One region of the Priestia sp. 10L35 genome, then DNA from elsewhere that is predicted to be linked to it. Evidence: riboswitches for the same ligand, from Rfam matches in the RefSeq annotation. Region 1 holds a riboswitch; the other holds the start of a gene.
The links. Region 1 has a riboswitch for ZMP and ZTP ahead of AC1DEF_RS19410 (APC family permease). Riboswitches for the same ligand answer to the same signal wherever they lie in the genome.
Positions count from the first base shown of each region.

Region 2: it holds a riboswitch for ZMP and ZTP, as region 1 does, so the genes downstream of both, AC1DEF_RS07825 (phosphoglycerate dehydrogenase) here and AC1DEF_RS19410 (APC family permease) in region 1, are expected to answer to the same signal.

Region 1 is NZ_JBFTKA010000005.1:225,281-234,179, forward strand. Features, by position in the region: gene ppc (phosphoenolpyruvate carboxylase) at 1-923, opposite strand, end outside; gene AC1DEF_RS19400 (acyl-CoA thioesterase) at 1,386-1,895, opposite strand; gene AC1DEF_RS19405 (DUF5105 domain-containing protein) at 2,047-3,093, opposite strand; gene AC1DEF_RS19410 (APC family permease) at 3,276-4,871, opposite strand; ZMP/ZTP riboswitch at 4,928-5,006, opposite strand; gene AC1DEF_RS19415 (cupin domain-containing protein) at 5,392-5,991, shown strand; gene AC1DEF_RS19420 (hypothetical protein) at 6,102-6,269, opposite strand; gene AC1DEF_RS19425 (DUF3311 domain-containing protein) at 6,369-6,572, shown strand; gene AC1DEF_RS19430 (sodium:solute symporter family protein) at 6,572-8,071, shown strand; gene AC1DEF_RS19435 (alanine/glycine:cation symporter family protein) at 8,102-8,899, opposite strand, start outside.
Region 2 is NZ_JBFTKA010000002.1:356,201-365,099, forward strand. Features, by position in the region: gene AC1DEF_RS07820 (hypothetical protein) at 1-32, opposite strand, end outside; gene AC1DEF_RS07825 (phosphoglycerate dehydrogenase) at 165-1,364, opposite strand; ZMP/ZTP riboswitch at 1,533-1,611, opposite strand; gene htpG (molecular chaperone HtpG) at 1,822-3,699, shown strand; gene AC1DEF_RS07835 (tubby C-terminal domain-like protein) at 3,756-4,289, opposite strand; gene AC1DEF_RS07840 (DUF817 domain-containing protein) at 4,345-5,151, opposite strand; gene hpaB (4-hydroxyphenylacetate 3-monooxygenase, oxygenase component) at 5,300-6,736, opposite strand; gene AC1DEF_RS07850 (group I truncated hemoglobin) at 6,876-7,238, opposite strand; gene AC1DEF_RS07855 (SMP-30/gluconolactonase/LRE family protein) at 7,463-8,320, opposite strand; gene trhO (oxygen-dependent tRNA uridine(34) hydroxylase TrhO) at 8,529-8,899, opposite strand, start outside.

The DNA of each region.
Region 1 (8,899 bases):
GTAGACTGACTTAACCTTTGTCTCAATTGAGTAAGCGACTCTTTATATTTACGAATAGCTAACTTCCTTTGTTTGACAAGCGTTTGCCACGTTACTTTAGGAGTTACGTTTGGATTTCCATCTCGGTCTCCGCCAATCCATGAACCAAACCGAAGAATATTAGGCACCTTCCAATTTTCTTCAGGGTAATTCTCCTGCAATGAATTTTCCAACTCCTGATGAAGTTGAGGAAGCACTTCAAATAACGTTTCATCAAAATAATATAATCCATTGGATACTTCATCCATTACCGTCGGCTTGCGATCTCGCAGTTCATTTGTTTGCCATAAAATTAATACTTCGCTAAACAGTCTTTCTTCAATTTCCGTACGTTCACGTTTTGTTAACGTTGGATTATCCAAGTTTTTTAGAAGCTCAGCCATTCGTTTATGAATATCAAGGACACTTCGTCTAGTGGCTTCTGTTGGATGAGCAGTGATGATGAGCTCTAGAGATAGAGTTTGAAGCAAGTTAGCAATTACGTCTGGCGCCACGCCATTATTTTTAAGCGAAACAACGGCACTTTCCAATGAGCCCGGCTGCATAATAGAATCTTCTTGCTGCTGATATTCGCGTCTGCGACGAATTCGATGATTTTGCTCTGCAATATTAACTAAATGAAAATAAACTGCAAACGCCCGAATAACCTGCTCGCGCATCGGTTGTTCAAGAGTAACGATTTCATTTTTTATTTCTTTATAGATAACTTCATCTTTGTTTTCTCTAAGTGATTTTGCTACTTCGCGTATTTTTTCTACTTTGCTGAGCAGTTCCTCTCCACCTTGGTGAACCAGAACTTTCCCTAACAATTGACCGAGAAACTTTACATCACGGCGCAGGGCAGTGCTGCTGTTTTGTCTTTCTGCTGCTTCTACTGTTACCATTAGACACGACACCTTCCTTTATAAATGTTGTACTTTTTAAACTTTTTAGAAAATTATATTAAATTCATATTACCATGAATGAAAATAAATTTCATATAATTTTATTTCCTCCTCTCGTTCAAGAGAGGAGATTCATCAAATATAAAAGAGAGGTTAAGACATAACTAAATGAATCCAATCTAAAGACGAAAAAATGGGATATATAAGTCGAACCGCTTGTGACACCCCAGTTGATTTCTGTGCAAGACTTTGCTTTCCGCAGGTGGCCGATGAGCCTCCTCGTCTCTTTCGCTTTTCCCCCCTTAGTCTTCCTCTTGCCCTCCAATCAGCTGCTAGAAGGAACGAAACAGATGAAACCTACGTTTACCATAACAAAAAAAACGAACCACTAATCAAACATGTTGATCACTGGTTCGTTTTTCATTTGAGCTAAAACACTTTTGTCTCGGCCTCTCTTTTATGCTACCAAGGTTGTCCTAAATCCAATACCGAGGCTAGTTCATTGCTTTTTTTACGCACTTGTTTACGCGTGGTAGCGCGATCTGCCCCCGTTTGAAACAGGTATTTTTCTTCTTCTGTTTCTGGAATAAGCTCCGGTACTGCGCGGGGCTTTCCATCATCATCCATTGCCACAAAAGTTAAAAATGATGTAGCTGCAATTTGACGCTCCCCGGTTTTTAAATTTTCTTTAATCACTTTCACAAACACTTCCATGGATGAACGACCTGCCCATGATACGTATGACTCCAAACATACAGAATCCTGAGGCGTAATAGGGTGCAGAAAATGAATAGAGTCTGCTGAAGCTGTCACACACTCTGTACGACTGTGACGATAAGCTGAAATGGACGCAATCATATCAATATCACTCATTAACTTTCCGCCAAATAACGTATTGTGATTATTAATATCATTAGGAAAAATGCGGCTCGTTCGAACTGCCTTTGTATCTTTACAATAATTTGCTTTCATTAGTAAGAACCTCCATTGATGCCTATCATAATAAGAATAAAAGAATGAATGAACCTATACTAGCATATTTTGATAAATTTAGCTTTACAAAAAGCTCGTTGATTTATTTACAGAAAACAAAAAAGAGAAGAAAAATTCTTCTCTTTTTTGTCTATCGAATATAGCTTGATCCAAACGTTTTACCTAAAGAATCACTGTATAGGTCACTTGATTTTACAGTCCATTTCTCATCTTCTTTCACCATAAAAATTCGTAGGGGACGACTTCCTTCTTTCGTTTCTAATTCATTTACAATATCTTTGAATTTAGAAGCCGCAAACTCTTCAGAGTGTTCTGTATCGTAATCTTTCGTTTCATCTGTGTATGCTCGCTTAAGCTGCGATACGTATGAATATAAGTCTGATAAATCAAGAGTAGTGTACTCCACTTCTACTACGGCTTTATTATTTGCATTCGCAATCACATTTGTTTTCACGTTTGCTTTTTCTTTTAAAACATCTTTATACATGTTAAAAAAATCTTTTTTTGCTTTGTCGGTTAAACTGTTAGAAAACGCACCTTTTAATTCCTCATTAAACGCTTTTTTCTGTTCTTCTATGACAGCTGTTTTATCTGCTGTTACATATTTATCATAGTCTACGTTTTCTTTGTTTAAGTAAAGGACTTCTGTGTAAGCTTGCAGAGCTTTTTCTGGGTCTTGCAGCTTATTATAGCTTTTGGCGTATTTTTTCGTATCCAGTGTTAATGTCACTTCGTCGATTTCTTCATCATAATCAGATGATTTTGGCTGAAGCCCAATTTTGTACTTTTTATCTTTTTTGACTTCAAAGACAAATGTTAATTTTTTTTGCTTTCCAGCGCCAATCTTGTCAGATGCACTGCTTTCTAGTCCAAGCTCACGACTGTTCACTCCAGTTTTTGGAGACAGCTGTTCATCTCCTTCGTATAAATACACACCGTCATAATCTGATAAAGATATACTGTTTTTGGATACATTTTTCACTTTTAAATCAACTTTCAACAGCCCTTTTTCTTCACTTGTAGCTCCTTCATCACTATCTACTAAAATGTAAGAAGCGCTGTCAATGGATGCTTCAATCGCCTTATTTTTAGCCGAAGTGGATCCTCCCGTTTCCTTAGAACTGTTGCAAGCCGCTAATACTAGCATAAGTACAAAAGCCAAAGCCAAAACATTCATTTTTTTCACAGCTTCCCAATCCCCTTTATTTTGTTTTTTTAGAACTTTATCCCAAATAAAGGTTCCCCCTATATAAATACTTAAACCTTAAAATCTATATTTTTTACAATATTTTGATAAAAACTAAGTCTAAATTCTCCACTGACCTAAATAAAAAAACACGAGCACGGGCTCGTGTTTTTTTATTTAGATTTAAAATTTTCTTGATTGATTTGTTCAGCTTCTTTCATATATCGGTTAGATTTGCCGCTTTTAATTCCCCAGTAATAAAAAGCTAATGATACGCAAGCAATCACTAGCATATCCCATCCGAAAGGCAAAATATTTTTGCCTCCGAATTTTTCGCTTCCTATGTAGGAAATAAAAATCATGCACGCTAAATAGATAAGCATCCAAGCCCCGGTTAAAAATTCTTTTTTAAAGCCCACCCATTTATTTTTCGCTTGGTAATAAAAATAAACAGGCAGGCCAATTGCCATAATAAAGATCACTTCACCTGTAAGCGGCCATCTTGCCCAGTAAAGCGTCAAGGAAGCAAAAACGAAGCCGCATGGCGCAATAACTGATGCCCCTTTTAAATAAAATGGACGGTAAAAGTGTGAAGCCGTTTTTCTTAATGTTATAAGCGCTACAGGACCCATAATATAAGAGATAAGCGTCGCTACTGAGATTACTTCTGCTAAGACACCCCATCCTCTAAATAAAAAGAGAAACAAGAAGCAAGCTGCTAAATTTAGCCACATAGCTGGGCGCGGGACATTGTAAAGTGGATGAAGAGTACCAAATATCTTTGGCAAGTATCCATTTTGCTGCATCCCGTATAACATTCTAGAAGTAGTTGCCGTATATGTAGCACCTGTGCCGGAAGGAGAAACAAATGCGTCTGCGTATAACACAATTGTTAGCCAGTTAATTCCAAGCGCAATCGCTAAATCAGCAAAAGGAGAATTAAAATTCAAGTGATTCCATCCATCAGCAATTGATGACGGACTTACTGCTCCGATAAAGACAATTTGCAATATAATGTATACAATTCCTGCAATAAAAATTGAACCAATTACAGCTATCGGAATCGATTTATTAGGTGATTTTGCTTCTCCTGCCATATTTACAGGACTTTGAAACCCATTAAATGCAAACACAATACCTGATGTTGCCACTGCCGTTAAAACACTGGCCCACCCATAAGGGGCAACCCCATGCTCACTTGAAAAGTTTCCACTATGAAAACCAGCGAAAAATAAAGCCCCTGCCGTTAAACCAGGAATAATTAATTTAACAATCGTAATAAATGAGTTTGCTTTCGCAAAGAGATTTACCGTCCAATAGTTCACAAAAAAGTAAACGAATAATAACAAAGACGCAACTGCCAACCCCTTGGACGTTAAAATTCCATTGTCTACCAATTCATGAGTCCAGCGAGCCCACTTCCACGGCCAAGTACTCATATATTGCACAGATGCAATAGCCTCCACTGTTATCGTTGAAGCGATTGAAATCCAGTTAGCCCAAGCAGCCAAAAAACCAATAAATGATCCGTGTGAATACTGAGGATATTTAACCATCCCCCCTGCTTGTGGAAACATCGCGCCCAGTTCAGCATATGATAGGGCAATGGTCAAAATAACCACCATTCCAATAACCCATGAAAAAATAGCCGCGGGTCCCGCAATTTGAGCTGCTTTCCATGCTCCAAACAGCCACCCTGAACCGATAATCGAACCTATGCCTGTCATGGTTAAAGCAAATGTTCCCATCTTCCTTTGCATATTGCTCATCCAAATCTACTCCTCTTCCCTAGGAAAATAAAAAAAACACTTGCGGAATTCTCTCAAGTGTTTGCCCAGGCGCGCGGCTTATACGCTATATGCTCCCCCATGGTCATCCATGTTGCGCCAGTCACATATAGGAATATATTTTTTATCAGTATATAACATTCATTTCTATTACTCAATACACAAAAATGTTTACATTACTTTTATAAAGATAATAAATTATTCGTAAAATTATGAATAAACCCTCTGAAAATCTCTTTTTAATTACAAAAACAACTAAAATCCTAACTTTTCTTGTTGTTTGATTCTTTTACTCCACGAGCAGATTACCTTCTAAAAATTATATTAATATATAATATTCATTTACATAATAAGAATTAACAGCTATATATCCATAGAATTCTTGCACTAGACCCTTTACTTATATACAATATGAAGAAAAGATACTAAAGTGAACTGCCCACCGCTTAGCTACGCTTGAAGTGGGAGACTTCTTTTAGGAAAACGTTAAAACCTACATATCATGCACTTCGCAACAAATGAAGTACTTCGAGCAAACTTCTCTGTTTACGCAAGCACAAAACAGGGAAAATTACGAAAAAAGATTGTTAGAGGGATGCTTATGAATTATGCAAATGTAAAAGTTCTTTATTTTGATGACGACGGAACCATTCCAAATCACCCTCGTCTTCCAGTTTTGTTGTATGAACACGTATTTATTAGTAAGAAAGAGAAAGTGGAGAGCATTTTTAATTCTCACAACTGGAAAAACAGCTGGGTAGGCGGCATACATGATTTTCACCATTACCACAGTAATTCTCATGAAGCACTAGGTGTAATTAGCGGATCTGCACGTTTAAAACTAGGTGGACATATGGGGGAAAATATCGTGGTGCATGCTGGCGATGTGCTCGTACTTCCTGCAGGAACAGGGCATATGCGTCTGCAGTCAACTGCTGATTTTAAAGTGGTTGGAGCTTATCCAGAGGGCATGGATTACAATTTAAGAACAGGAAAACAAACTGATCGCCCTCACGTATTTGATGAAATTGCACAAGTACCTATTCCTACAACAGATCCTGTTTATGGCGACAAAGGACCACTGACAGAGTGGTGGAACTAGACAAGCACTTATTGTCTAGTTTTTTTATTTGCTCTGTTTTATTCTTTCCATGAATCTCTATTTGAACATACAAATTCTTTTCTTATGATGCAATAGCAATATACTTTATCTCAGCGAAATAATAAAAACTTCCCGGTCAAAACTAAATTTCTTCTTTTCCGTTCTCTTTTTGCTTCAAGAGCAACTTCGCTTAGATTATCCCCCTTTTTTTCCTTCGTAATCATTTCAAATATACTCCCACCATAAGCTCTTTTTTGTTTTTCTAAAAAAATTTCCATAGATTATAACGAAATTTTCAAAAAACTTATTGCTTTACCATGTCAGACTTGCTATCATAGTGAACATTGTTAGATAAATTTTTAGTAGGAGGAGTAAAATTGAACAGAAAATTCATAATTTTTATTTTATTCATCATTCCATTTATTGCTCAATTCGTTTTTTTACCTTTTGTAAATAACATTCATCCAATTATTTTTGGATTACCTCTTTTGCATTTATGGTTATTTTTATGGGTCTTCTTAACGCCTGTGTGTACATTTATCATTTATCGTTTACAAAAATCTTGGGGGGACATTGAATAATGCAAGGAAATTTAACCGCACTTTTAATCACATCAGCAATTGTTCTTGTCGTTATCGCCATTGGTTTTATAGCGGGACGTGACAAATCATCTAGAAGCTCAGTTGAAGAGTGGGCTGTAGGTGGAAGACGTTTTGGAAGCCTGCTCGTCTGGCTTTTAGTAGGAGCAGATTTATATACTGCTTATACATTCCTAGGTCTTACAAGTACAGCTTATCAGGGGGGAAGCATCGCATTTTTTGCTATTCCTTACTCTGTTTTAGCCTTTTTAATTTCATACTTTTTTCTTCCAAAGCTTTGGACTGTTGCTAAAAAGCACAAACTTACTACGCTTGCTGATTATGCCAGAGAACGTTTTAGCAGTAAATTTCTCTCCTCTTTAATTGCTATAGTAGGTGTATTGATGCTCATTCCATATATTGATCTTCAGCTTAGCGGTATTCAAGATACTCTTCGCGTTGCAGGAACTGGCTACATTAACGTAAAAGCAGTCGTTATTCTTTCATTCTTTCTTGTGGCTCTTTATACCTTTTTCAGCGGAATTAAAGGTCCCACATATACGGCAATTATTAAAGATATTTTAGTATGGGCGATTATGTTATTTATGGTTGTTTCTCTGCCAATTATGCATTTTGGAAGCTGGGGCAACATGATCGACAATGTTGCAAAGGATTCACCTCAGCTATTAACGATCCCAACACAAGGACCTAAAGGCATTCCATGGTTTATTACAGCATCACTCGTATCTGCTTTAGCTTTATTCATGTGGGCCCACGCTGCTACAGGTGTTTTCACTGCTAAAAGTGCAGATTCGCTTCGTAAAAATGCTATTTTCTTACCGCTTTACAATATTGTTTTAATTCTAGTCATCTTCTTAGGATTTATTGCTTATCAAGTATTACCTCAAGATACAACGGATCCTAGATTAGCATTATTAACCTTAATTCAATATTCATATGGCGGCATTGGCCAAGGGTTAGCTTATGCAACGATTGCTCTTGCTTCATTAATTCCATGTTCTATCATGGCTATCGGAGCGTCTAACTTATTTGCAAATAATATATTCAGAGATTTAATTAATCCAAATGTACAGGGTAAAACATTAACAATGGTTACTCGTTCTATGGTTTTCGTTGTTATTGGACTGGCACTTTTATTCGGTTTATTATTCCCTCAAGCACTTGTTTCCCTACAGTTACTAGGGGTATCCGGTATGGTACAAATCTTCCCGGCTATCGTTATCAGTCTGTTCTGGAGAAATCAATCGAAAGAAAGTACGATTGCTGGATTAGTAGTAGGGCTGGTTGTGACGTTTACCGTACATGCCACAGGAAATTCATTTGGTCTTTATGAAGGATTCTGGGGATTATTATCTAACTTACTCGTAGTTGTTATTTTAAATCCAATCTTTTCGGCCAAAACAAAAGTAGCAACTAACGGCGTGAAAGAAACATTGTTTTCTAAAGGCACTGCGCAAACTGAATTAAAGAAAAACGCATAAAAAAAGTTCAGCCAATTGGCTGAACTTTTTTTAGATAATATTCTCTTTTTCAGAAGGGGGCGGAGCAGATTCTCTTTCCCAACATTCGATATTTTGATTGTTTTCTAACGCATCTCTATAAAAGACTGGATTTTCCCCTTCCTTTTTTTGCTCAGTATAGTCATGCAAGGCGGAAAATGCCACTTTCGATAATAGAAAAATAGCAATCAAGTTCACGACTACCATCATCCCCATAAATAAGTCTGCCAAATTCCATACAAGCTGAAGCTGAGCGATCGATCCAAAAATAACCATCGCTAAAACACCTACACGATAAGACCAAAGCCACAACTTATTTGAATTTAAAAACTCAATATTCGTTTCTCCATAATAATAATTGCCAATTAACGTACTAAAAGCAAATAGAAATACCATGATAGCTAAAAACCCTGATGCCCAAGAGCCAATATGGGTACTAAGAGAAGCTTGCGTTAGTTCAATGCCGCTTAGTCCCTGCTTATAGGCGGGGGATAAGAGAACGATAAATGCTGTGCTTGTACAAATCACGAGTGTATCCGTCAAGACACCAAATGCTTGGATAAGACCTTGTTTAACTGGATGGCTCGTCACTGCAGTTGCCGCGGCGTTGGGAGCACTTCCCATTCCTGCTTCATTGGAAAACAGTCCGCGCTTTACTCCGTTGATTAACGTTGCACCAATTGACCCCCCAAGCGCCTGTTCAAATCCAAATGCATTTTTCACAATTAGAGATAGAACCGCAGGCATTTGATCGATATTTTTAAAGATAATGAACAGAGCCATTCCAATGTATAAAACGGCTAATACGAC
Region 2 (8,899 bases), on a different contig from region 1:
CCTATCAAAATTCCTATCAGTTCTCCGGACAAAACGTTCACCTCTTTAAAGGTATTTCTATATGCTATGAGAATGAAGGAATTGATATGAGGTAAACACCATGTAAAAACAGCCCTAACTTTTCTAAGTTAGGGCTGTAACACTAAAATATGACGGGAACCAAATTAGATAATACGACTTGTAATAATTCCTTCAATTTGACCGATTTTTTCTTCTAGCTCAGGCACAATCTCGTCACTTACTTGATTGTCAATATCGATCATTGTATACGCATATTCACCGCGGCTTCTGTTCACCATATCTGCGATGTTTAAATTGTAGTTTGAGAATACTTGCGTAAGTTGTCCTACCATATTCGGCACATTATGATGGAAAGCAGCTACGCGTTTTTTCCCAGTGTAAGGAAGAGATGCATTCGGGAAATTCACTGAGTTTTTAACGTTTCCTGTTTCTAAGAAATTTTTCACTTGACGTGCTGCCATTACCGCACAGTTTTCTTCTGATTCTTGAGTTGATGCCCCTAGGTGAGGAATTGGCACAACATTTTTCATGTTCAAGACATTTTGATTTGGGAAATCTGTAATGTATCTTCCAACTTTTCCACTTTCAAGAGCAGCTTTCATATCTTCTTCGTTTACAAGCTCACCGCGTGAGAAGTTCAAAATATGAACATCCGGTTTCATGATGCTAAACGTTTCTTTATTGAAAACACCTTTTGTATCGTCCGTTAATGGAACGTGAACCGTAATATAGTCAGATGCTGCAAATAGTTCTTCTAGAGACATTGCACGCTGTACGTTGCGAGACAAATTCCAAGCTGTATTAACAGAAATGAATGGATCAAAACCAATTACGTCCATATCTAAATCAAGCGCATCGTTTGCTACAAGAGCACCAATTGCACCTAAACCAATAACGCCTAACGTTTTACCTTTGATTTCTTTTCCAACAAACTGTTTTTTACCTGCTTCAACTAACTTAGGAATTTGATCACCTTGGCCATCCAATCCTTTTGTCCATTCAACTCCAGCAAATAAGTTACGAGAAGAAGCCATAATTGTAGTTAAAACCATTTCTTTTACTGCGTTTGCATTAGCTCCTGGCGTATTAAATACAACGATACCTTGCTCCGTGCAAGCGTCCACCGGTATATTATTAACCCCTGCTCCAGCTCGTGCAATAGCTTTTAAATTTTGGTCAAATGCCATGCTGTGCATGTTAAAGCTACGCACGACAATCGCATCTGGATTTTCGCTGTCGTTGTCAATTTGATAACCTTCTTGATTAAAAACATTTAGACCTTTTTGTGCAATGTTGTTTAATGTTTTGATTGTTTGTACTTTTTTTAATGTTAATGTGCTCATTTTGTACTCTCCTCTGATTATCATCGTAGTTTTACATGTTTTTACCTTTGGATAAAGGAACTTCATTTTTAATTTTTTAAAAAGTCTGGTTTTTTAGCCTACATATGTGATAACTTCTATATCCTCTCCCCCTAAACAGAAAGAGGTAAGAGATATGTATTAATCCCTTACCTCTGCCCAGGCGAACGGCTACGTCACTATATGCTTCCTCACGGTTATCCGCGTTTCGCCAGTCACATATAGTCTTTGAAATTAAGTATATTCTAGCAAACTCTTTCAGAACGTTCAACCTTTTTTTAAAAGTTTGCTTTTTTCAGTCTAATTTTTAATCTCTTTAGCGAATCTCCTAATATATTGACAAATACCCTAATACATGTTAAATAAGAAGAGTGATTAGCACTCTATCAACTCAAGTGCTAATTGTTTTATAAGCCCTATTTGGAAAGGAGAATTTCTTATGTCAAAAAAAGAATTCAAAGCCGAATCAAAGCGATTATTAGAGATGATGATTAATTCCATCTATTCTCAAAAAGAAGTATTTTTGAGAGAACTTCTATCAAATTCAAGTGATGCAATCGATAAAATTTATTACAAAGCCTTAACAGACGACTCCTTGCGTTTTAACAAAGAAAGCTATTACATAAAAGTAACACCAGATAAAACTAACCGTACCTTAACCATTACGGATACTGGAATTGGCATGACGCAAGAAGAGCTTGAAAGCAGCTTGGGCACAATTGCGCGAAGCGGTTCCCTTGCGTTTAAAAACGAAAATGAAACAAAGGACGGGCACACAATTATCGGCCAATTCGGCGTTGGGTTTTACGCAGCGTTCATGGTGGCAGATGTCGTGACCGTGATTAGTAAAGCGTTAGGCAACGATGAAGCCTATAAATGGGAATCTACTGGTGCTGATGGTTATACAATCGAGCGGTGCGAAAAAGAAACGGTTGGGACTCAAATTATTTTAAAAATTAAAGAAAATACAGAAGATGAAACATATGATGAGTATCTAGAAGATTATCGTTTAAAAGAGATTATTAAAAAGTATTCAGACTTTATCCGCTACCCAATTAAAATGGACATAACGGAAAAACGTCCTAAAGAAGGTTCTGATAACGAGCTAGAAGATTATACAGAAGAGCAAGTTATCAACAGTATGGTACCGATCTGGAAGAAAAATAAAAACGAATTGACTTCAGAAGACTATGAGCAGTTTTATTCAGAAAAGCGCTACGGATTTGATAAACCGCTCACTCACCTTCATATTAATGTGGATGGAACGATTCGCTACAATGCTATTTTATTTATTCCAGAAAATAGTCCGTTTGATTACTACTCAAAAGAATTTGAAAAAGGACTTGAACTCTACTCAAACGGCGTCTTAATTATGAATAAATGTGCAGATCTTCTTCCGGATTACTTTAGCTTTGTAAAAGGTATGGTAGATTCTGAAGATTTATCTCTTAATATTTCACGTGAAATTTTGCAGCAAGACCGACAGCTTCAGCTGATTGCCAAAAACATCGGCAAGAAAATCAAAAATGAATTAAAAAGCTTACTTAAAAACGAACGTGAAAAGTACGAGAAGTTTTATGAATCATTTGGCCGCCAGCTGAAGTACGGTGTTTACAGTGACTTTGGCAGCAACAAAGACGTATTAAAAGACCTGCTTTTATTCTATTCTTCTACAGAGAAAAAGCTCGTAACACTAGACGAATATGTATCGCGCATGCCTGAGGATCAAAAGTATATCTATTATGCATCAGGCGAATCGTACGACCGAATTGAAAAGCTTCCTCAAGCAGAATTGGTTGCAGATAAAGGGTACGAAATTCTGTATTTCACAGAAGATATCGATGAATTTGCGATTAAAATGTTAATGACGTATGAAGAAAAAGAATTTAAATCTGTTTCAAGCAGTGACTTAGGGATTGAATCAGAAGAAGAACAGCTCAATGAGTCTGAGGAAAAAGAGAATAAAGAGCTATTTGACTATATGAAGAAAGCTTTGGCGGGAAAAGTAGGAGATGTCCGCGCGTCTAAACGTTTAAAAACACATCCCGTGTGCTTATCAGCTGATGGTGAAGTAACGATTGAAATGGAGAAAATTTTAAGTGCTATGCCTGACAATCAGCATGTAAAAGCAGAAAAAGTGTTAGAAATTAACGTACATCATGATGTATTCGCTTCTTTAAAAGATGCATTTGAAAATGATAAAGGGAAATTAGACCTTTATACAAATTTATTATATAACCAAGCTCTTCTAATTGAAGGCTTATCTATTAGTGATCCCGTTGAATTCACAAATGATATTTGTAAAATCATGATATAAAAATCAGGCGCAGAATGATTCTGCGCCTGATTATATGTATGGCATAATAAAAGTAGTTATATAGTAAGAAGCGATAAAATGGGTACGGGCAGTTCTTCTGTTACTCTTATTGAGTGTTTGCCTTCTTTAAAATGAAAAAGGTCTGATTTAAACTCTGCGACTTTTTCTCTTTTTTGATTAAAAATACACGCTTCCTCTACAGCTTCATGACTGCTTAACATGTAGACGTTATTTCCCCATCTAATTTCTTGTTTGCCTTCGTTTTTAATTATTCCTTTACCTAATAAATACCCCACTGTTTTTCCATTTTCTTTTATCACCCACCGATGTTTTTCCACGTGATCAATAAGCACCGTTCTTTCTTCCCATTGAACTTGTAAATGTACCTTTAAGCCGCAGGAGAAGATAGGAAACCAAGAAATAGAATCTAAAACAGGAAGTCCATCACGAGTTAAAAAATCAATACTTTTCGTCCACATATTTTTATGCATTCTCTTAAGCTGTCCGACGTTTTCTCCATTTTCATTTGTAACTGCTATGGTCTTCCCCGCTGATTTAAAATAGGGAAGATAAAAAATATATTCTTGCATATAAGCCTCCAAAGGTTCTGCACTTCATATTAACAGCGTGTACATAGTTATGTTTCTATCTTTCATATATTTCGTTTATTTCTTTTAATTTCTTTCTTTGTTTAAATTGGCTTTGATTTTCTTTTAAATGCTTTAGTAAAGCAACAATCAAGAAACTAACAATCACAAGAAGAAGCCAAGAGCTAATTTTACTTATATGAACCATTGTCCACTGCTGCTGTTGATCTGGATACTGCCATGCTCCAAAAAATGTTGCGATATTTTCAGCGATCCAAATGAAAAAGCCAATCAGTACAAAAGACAATACTAAAGGCATGCGATATGTACGTTTGTTAACCGTAAAATATACAAAAGTTCGATAAAAAATAAGTAAAGTAAAAAGTTTTAAAAACCAGCGGAAGTCATAAATAAAATGATGCGTGAAAAAATTAAGGTAAATAGCCATACTTAGTATACTGACAATCCACGTAGAAGGCCAATTCGTAAGCTTTAATTCAAGCCTTCTCCACACTTGGCACATGTAGCTGGCTACACTAGCATACATAAATCCGCTGTACAGCGGAACTCCCCAGACTTTAGTGAAAGCTTTTTCTGGATAGCTCCATGAGCCCATATGAACTTTGTAGAGTTCTAACGCTAGTCCAATTAAATGAAATACTGCGATGACTTTTACTTCATCAAGCGTTTCTCGTTTAAACATCACCATTAAAACTTGAGTTCCTAGACAGACTAATAAAATAAGGTCATATCTAGAAATAAACGGTACTTCAATTATTTTTGTCATAGCCAACGTAAGAAAAATGATAACAGGAAAAACACAAGATTTTGCTTGTTCTAAACCAAAATAGATTAATTGCTTCATTGTAACATCCTATCTTTATAGTATTCCTTAGTATTTTCACAGAAATGATTCCTTGAAAATTATTGCAGATTTTTAAAATTTATTCAATAAGCATCTCCGCTGTTTTTGTAACGAAACTATCATACCCAGCGGAGAATCGTTTTCTCCGTTAACTTTTCAAAAAATCGGTTACTCTCTGTACATAGCGCTCTTTATCATAAGATAAGTACAGATAACTGGTTAACTGTACAGGCTCTCCAAAGAAAAAACGTTCATACAGTGTTTCTCTTGTGCCAAACGGACTCATAGTTAAATCCCACGCTAGTCGAAAAAGCTTAATTCGATCTTCTGCCCCTCTCGATTTAGCTTGCAAATAACGCGTAATATCTTCTTTAACCAATGAGCGGCACGTATTTTCTGTTGGTATTGCCATTAGTCCGCTTGCACCTAAAAGCTGGATAATCTCTGTAAAGGTAGGATATGTTTTTGAAAATATATTTGCGGCAATACGAAGTGTAGTTTCATTTGGACGCATGTATCCCCATAGATCAATCTCCGCTTCTTCTTCTGCTTTCATTACGAGAGCTTTCATCGTTTCTAACGCAATAATAAGCTCCGTTGCTTTTTCTCGTACATGCGGATAGTCTATAATGTTAATGGTTTCGATCAGAGATTGTACAATCCCTAATACAAACTCTGTTTTGACAATTCTCCTTGAAGTTACCTGATGCAGAGCAAAAGCTGAGAAGGAACTAGAAGCAAGGAATGTATTTGATACGTCTGCATTTTCATAGAAAAACACGCGGTTCCATGGTACTAATACATGGTCAAAGACAACAATTGTATCCATTTCTTCAAATCTAGAACTTAATGGATAATCAAACGCCGAATCTTTTCCTGTAAATGATTCTCTACAAATAAATTTAATTCCTTTTGTATTACTTGGAATCGAAAAAGCAAATCCTTTTTCTTTTCCTTGAATGCCCGCTGAAGACAGTACGAGCAGCTCATCCGTCATTCCACCCTGTGTAGCAAGCAGTTTCGCGCCTTGGATAACGATTCCCTCATTATTTTTATCAACTATTTTTGCTGCTATCGGTTCGTCGTTTTGCTCGTAATAAAATTGGATTCGATTGACTTGAGGATCGATGAATGTATGAGTGAGCGATAAATCGTGCTCTCTTACATATTCATAATAAGAAATGATGTTTTCAGGAAAGCAGTTTTCTGTTCCTCTCAGGAGTTCTGCAGAGGATGCAAAAGCCATCAATACGGTATTCATATAATCCGGAGTTCTTCCCATCATACCATGGGTTAATTGCGCCCATTGCTGAGTCATCTCTCGTCGTTTTTTTAACTCTTCTTTTGTTGTAGGCTGTAAATAAGATGTACCAAAAAAATCCTCAGAATCCGGAGATTGGTATGTCATGATATCTTTAATTTTTTTATCATGCTGAAAATCATAAAGTTTAGCTTGACTGTTAATGGCTCCTTTAAAAGCCGGATGTTCTGATATATTGCCTGTTACGAGCTTGCCATCAACCCATACATTTGCTTTTAATTGATTAATTCTCTCTACGTATTGCTTCCCATTAATTGCTGACATACTCCCACTCCCAGACTTTCGATAAATATTTTTACCTATTGCATTTTTATCATATTACGATGTCTTTTCCATGTTTCCTTCATACATCACAGCTTTGAGCACAAAAAAAGAAGGTCACAGTAACCTTCTTTTTTATAATTTATTTATATTGAATATCATTTCTTAGGGATTCAACTTTATTTAATGCTTGGTCAATATCCGGCTCTTCAACATTAAAGTGAGCAAGTGCATCGTGAAGGTGCTTAGCAATTGCATTAAAATGTTCGGGTTGAATATTCATATTTGCATGTGCTTTGGCCATCGACTTTCCTGAATATTGATTCGGTCCACCTAAGGCAAAGCTTATAAATTTGGCTTGATGTCGACGCTGTTTATCCATATCCGTATGCTCGAAAAAGTGACTGACCGTTTCATCTTTTAACACGAGCTCAGAATAAAAATAATTAACTACTTTTTCAATAGCTTCTTGTCCTCCCACTTTTTCATACAATGTTTGTTCCAAAACAATTCCTCCTTTTGTACCTTTCCCCATTATTACTCAATAGAAGTGTTCATATTCTTTAAAAGGCTTCTTTATGAAAATTCGTTGTCCCCATGTTTTATTCCTCTTCCACATAAAGAATAAAATGTAAAGAAGTGAACACAATGTAAAGGAATTGTAGAAGCTGTATGTAACATCTTTCGTTACTGGGCTTTAGGAATCATTACATTTTGATAAGCACTTATCTAGTACACGTAAGTATAAGCCGGCACGCCTTTTACTCCTACTCGGCATGAAAAAAGAGAGCCGGCAGCTTCTTCGTATTTTTCTTCTTCCTTAGCTGTGGTGATAAATAAGGTTTGTAAATCGTCTCCTCCAAATGTACAGCAGGTTACATTGGAAACAGGAAGATGAATAGATTCTATAATTTCTCCTTTATCTGGATCTACACAAATGACTTTCGAACCTCCCCAAAGCGCTACCCATAATCGGTCGTGTTCATCAATTGTCATTCCATCAGGAAACCCGTCCATATCTGAAAGGTCAATCACCACTTTTTCATCTTCGAGCCTTGTTGTTTCTTTCGAAAATGAATAAGACATAATTTTATTTTTCGGTGAATCAACCAGAAAGAATTTGTCTCCTGTTCGATTCCAAGCTAGCCCGTTTGACACGCTTAATCCTTCTTTAGCGCTCTTAATGACACCTTTTTCATCTACTACGTACAGCTGGGCTTTTCCTTCTTCATTTTCTTCACTCATCGTTCCAATCCAAAAGCGATTATATGGATCACATTTCCCGTCATTAAAACGCATGGTTTTTTCAAGAGTATCTAAACGGATATACTCTTCATGATTCTTTTTGTTTTTATCAACTAAAAGCAGCTGATTACGGGTGGAGACAATCAATTTTGAATGATTGGTTTTAGAAACACTTGTAACGACTGAAGGAAGAGCAATATCTTCTAAGGTTGTCGTTTTTGGATCGTACGTAAGAAGCTTTTTATCTAAGATGTCTACTAGCACTAATTTTTGATTTTCTTCATCCCATAGGGGTCCTTCAAGCAAACGGCCATCGTACTTTTTTTCAATTTTTGCTTCCATTTTCAAGCTCCTTTTTCATTTTTATGTACAATCATTTTTTTATAATCGCTTTCTCAAAAAAATATTCTTTTAAACAAATAAAAAAAGCTAGGAATATCTTTCCTTTTTCATAAATACCCGTTGTATGACATTCTTTAAACACCAGGTTCTAAGAGAATTTTTTCATAAAAAAAGCAGCGCGCTTTGTATAGCGTGCTGCTTTTTTTTATTATAAAGTTACGTGTTCTTTTTCAAGCTCTTTAACACGTGCTGCAAACTCTTCTTCTGTTAAACCGTGTTCTTTTACATAGCGGTTGCGAGGGCTCACTCGGCATTCATGTGAACAAGCGCGTAAATATTTGTGTTCATTTTCTTCAGAAGCTAAGATTTTCTTATTGCATTCTGGGTTTGCGCAGTTAACATAACGTTCACAAGGCTCGCCGGTAAAGTGGTCTTTTCCGACAATCACATGCTCTTTTTGGTTAACTGGTACGCTAATGCGTTCATCAAATACATAGCACTGACCGTCCCATAGTTCACCTTGTACTTCAGGGTCTTTTCCGTATGTTACAATACCTCCATGAAGCTGGCTTACGTCTT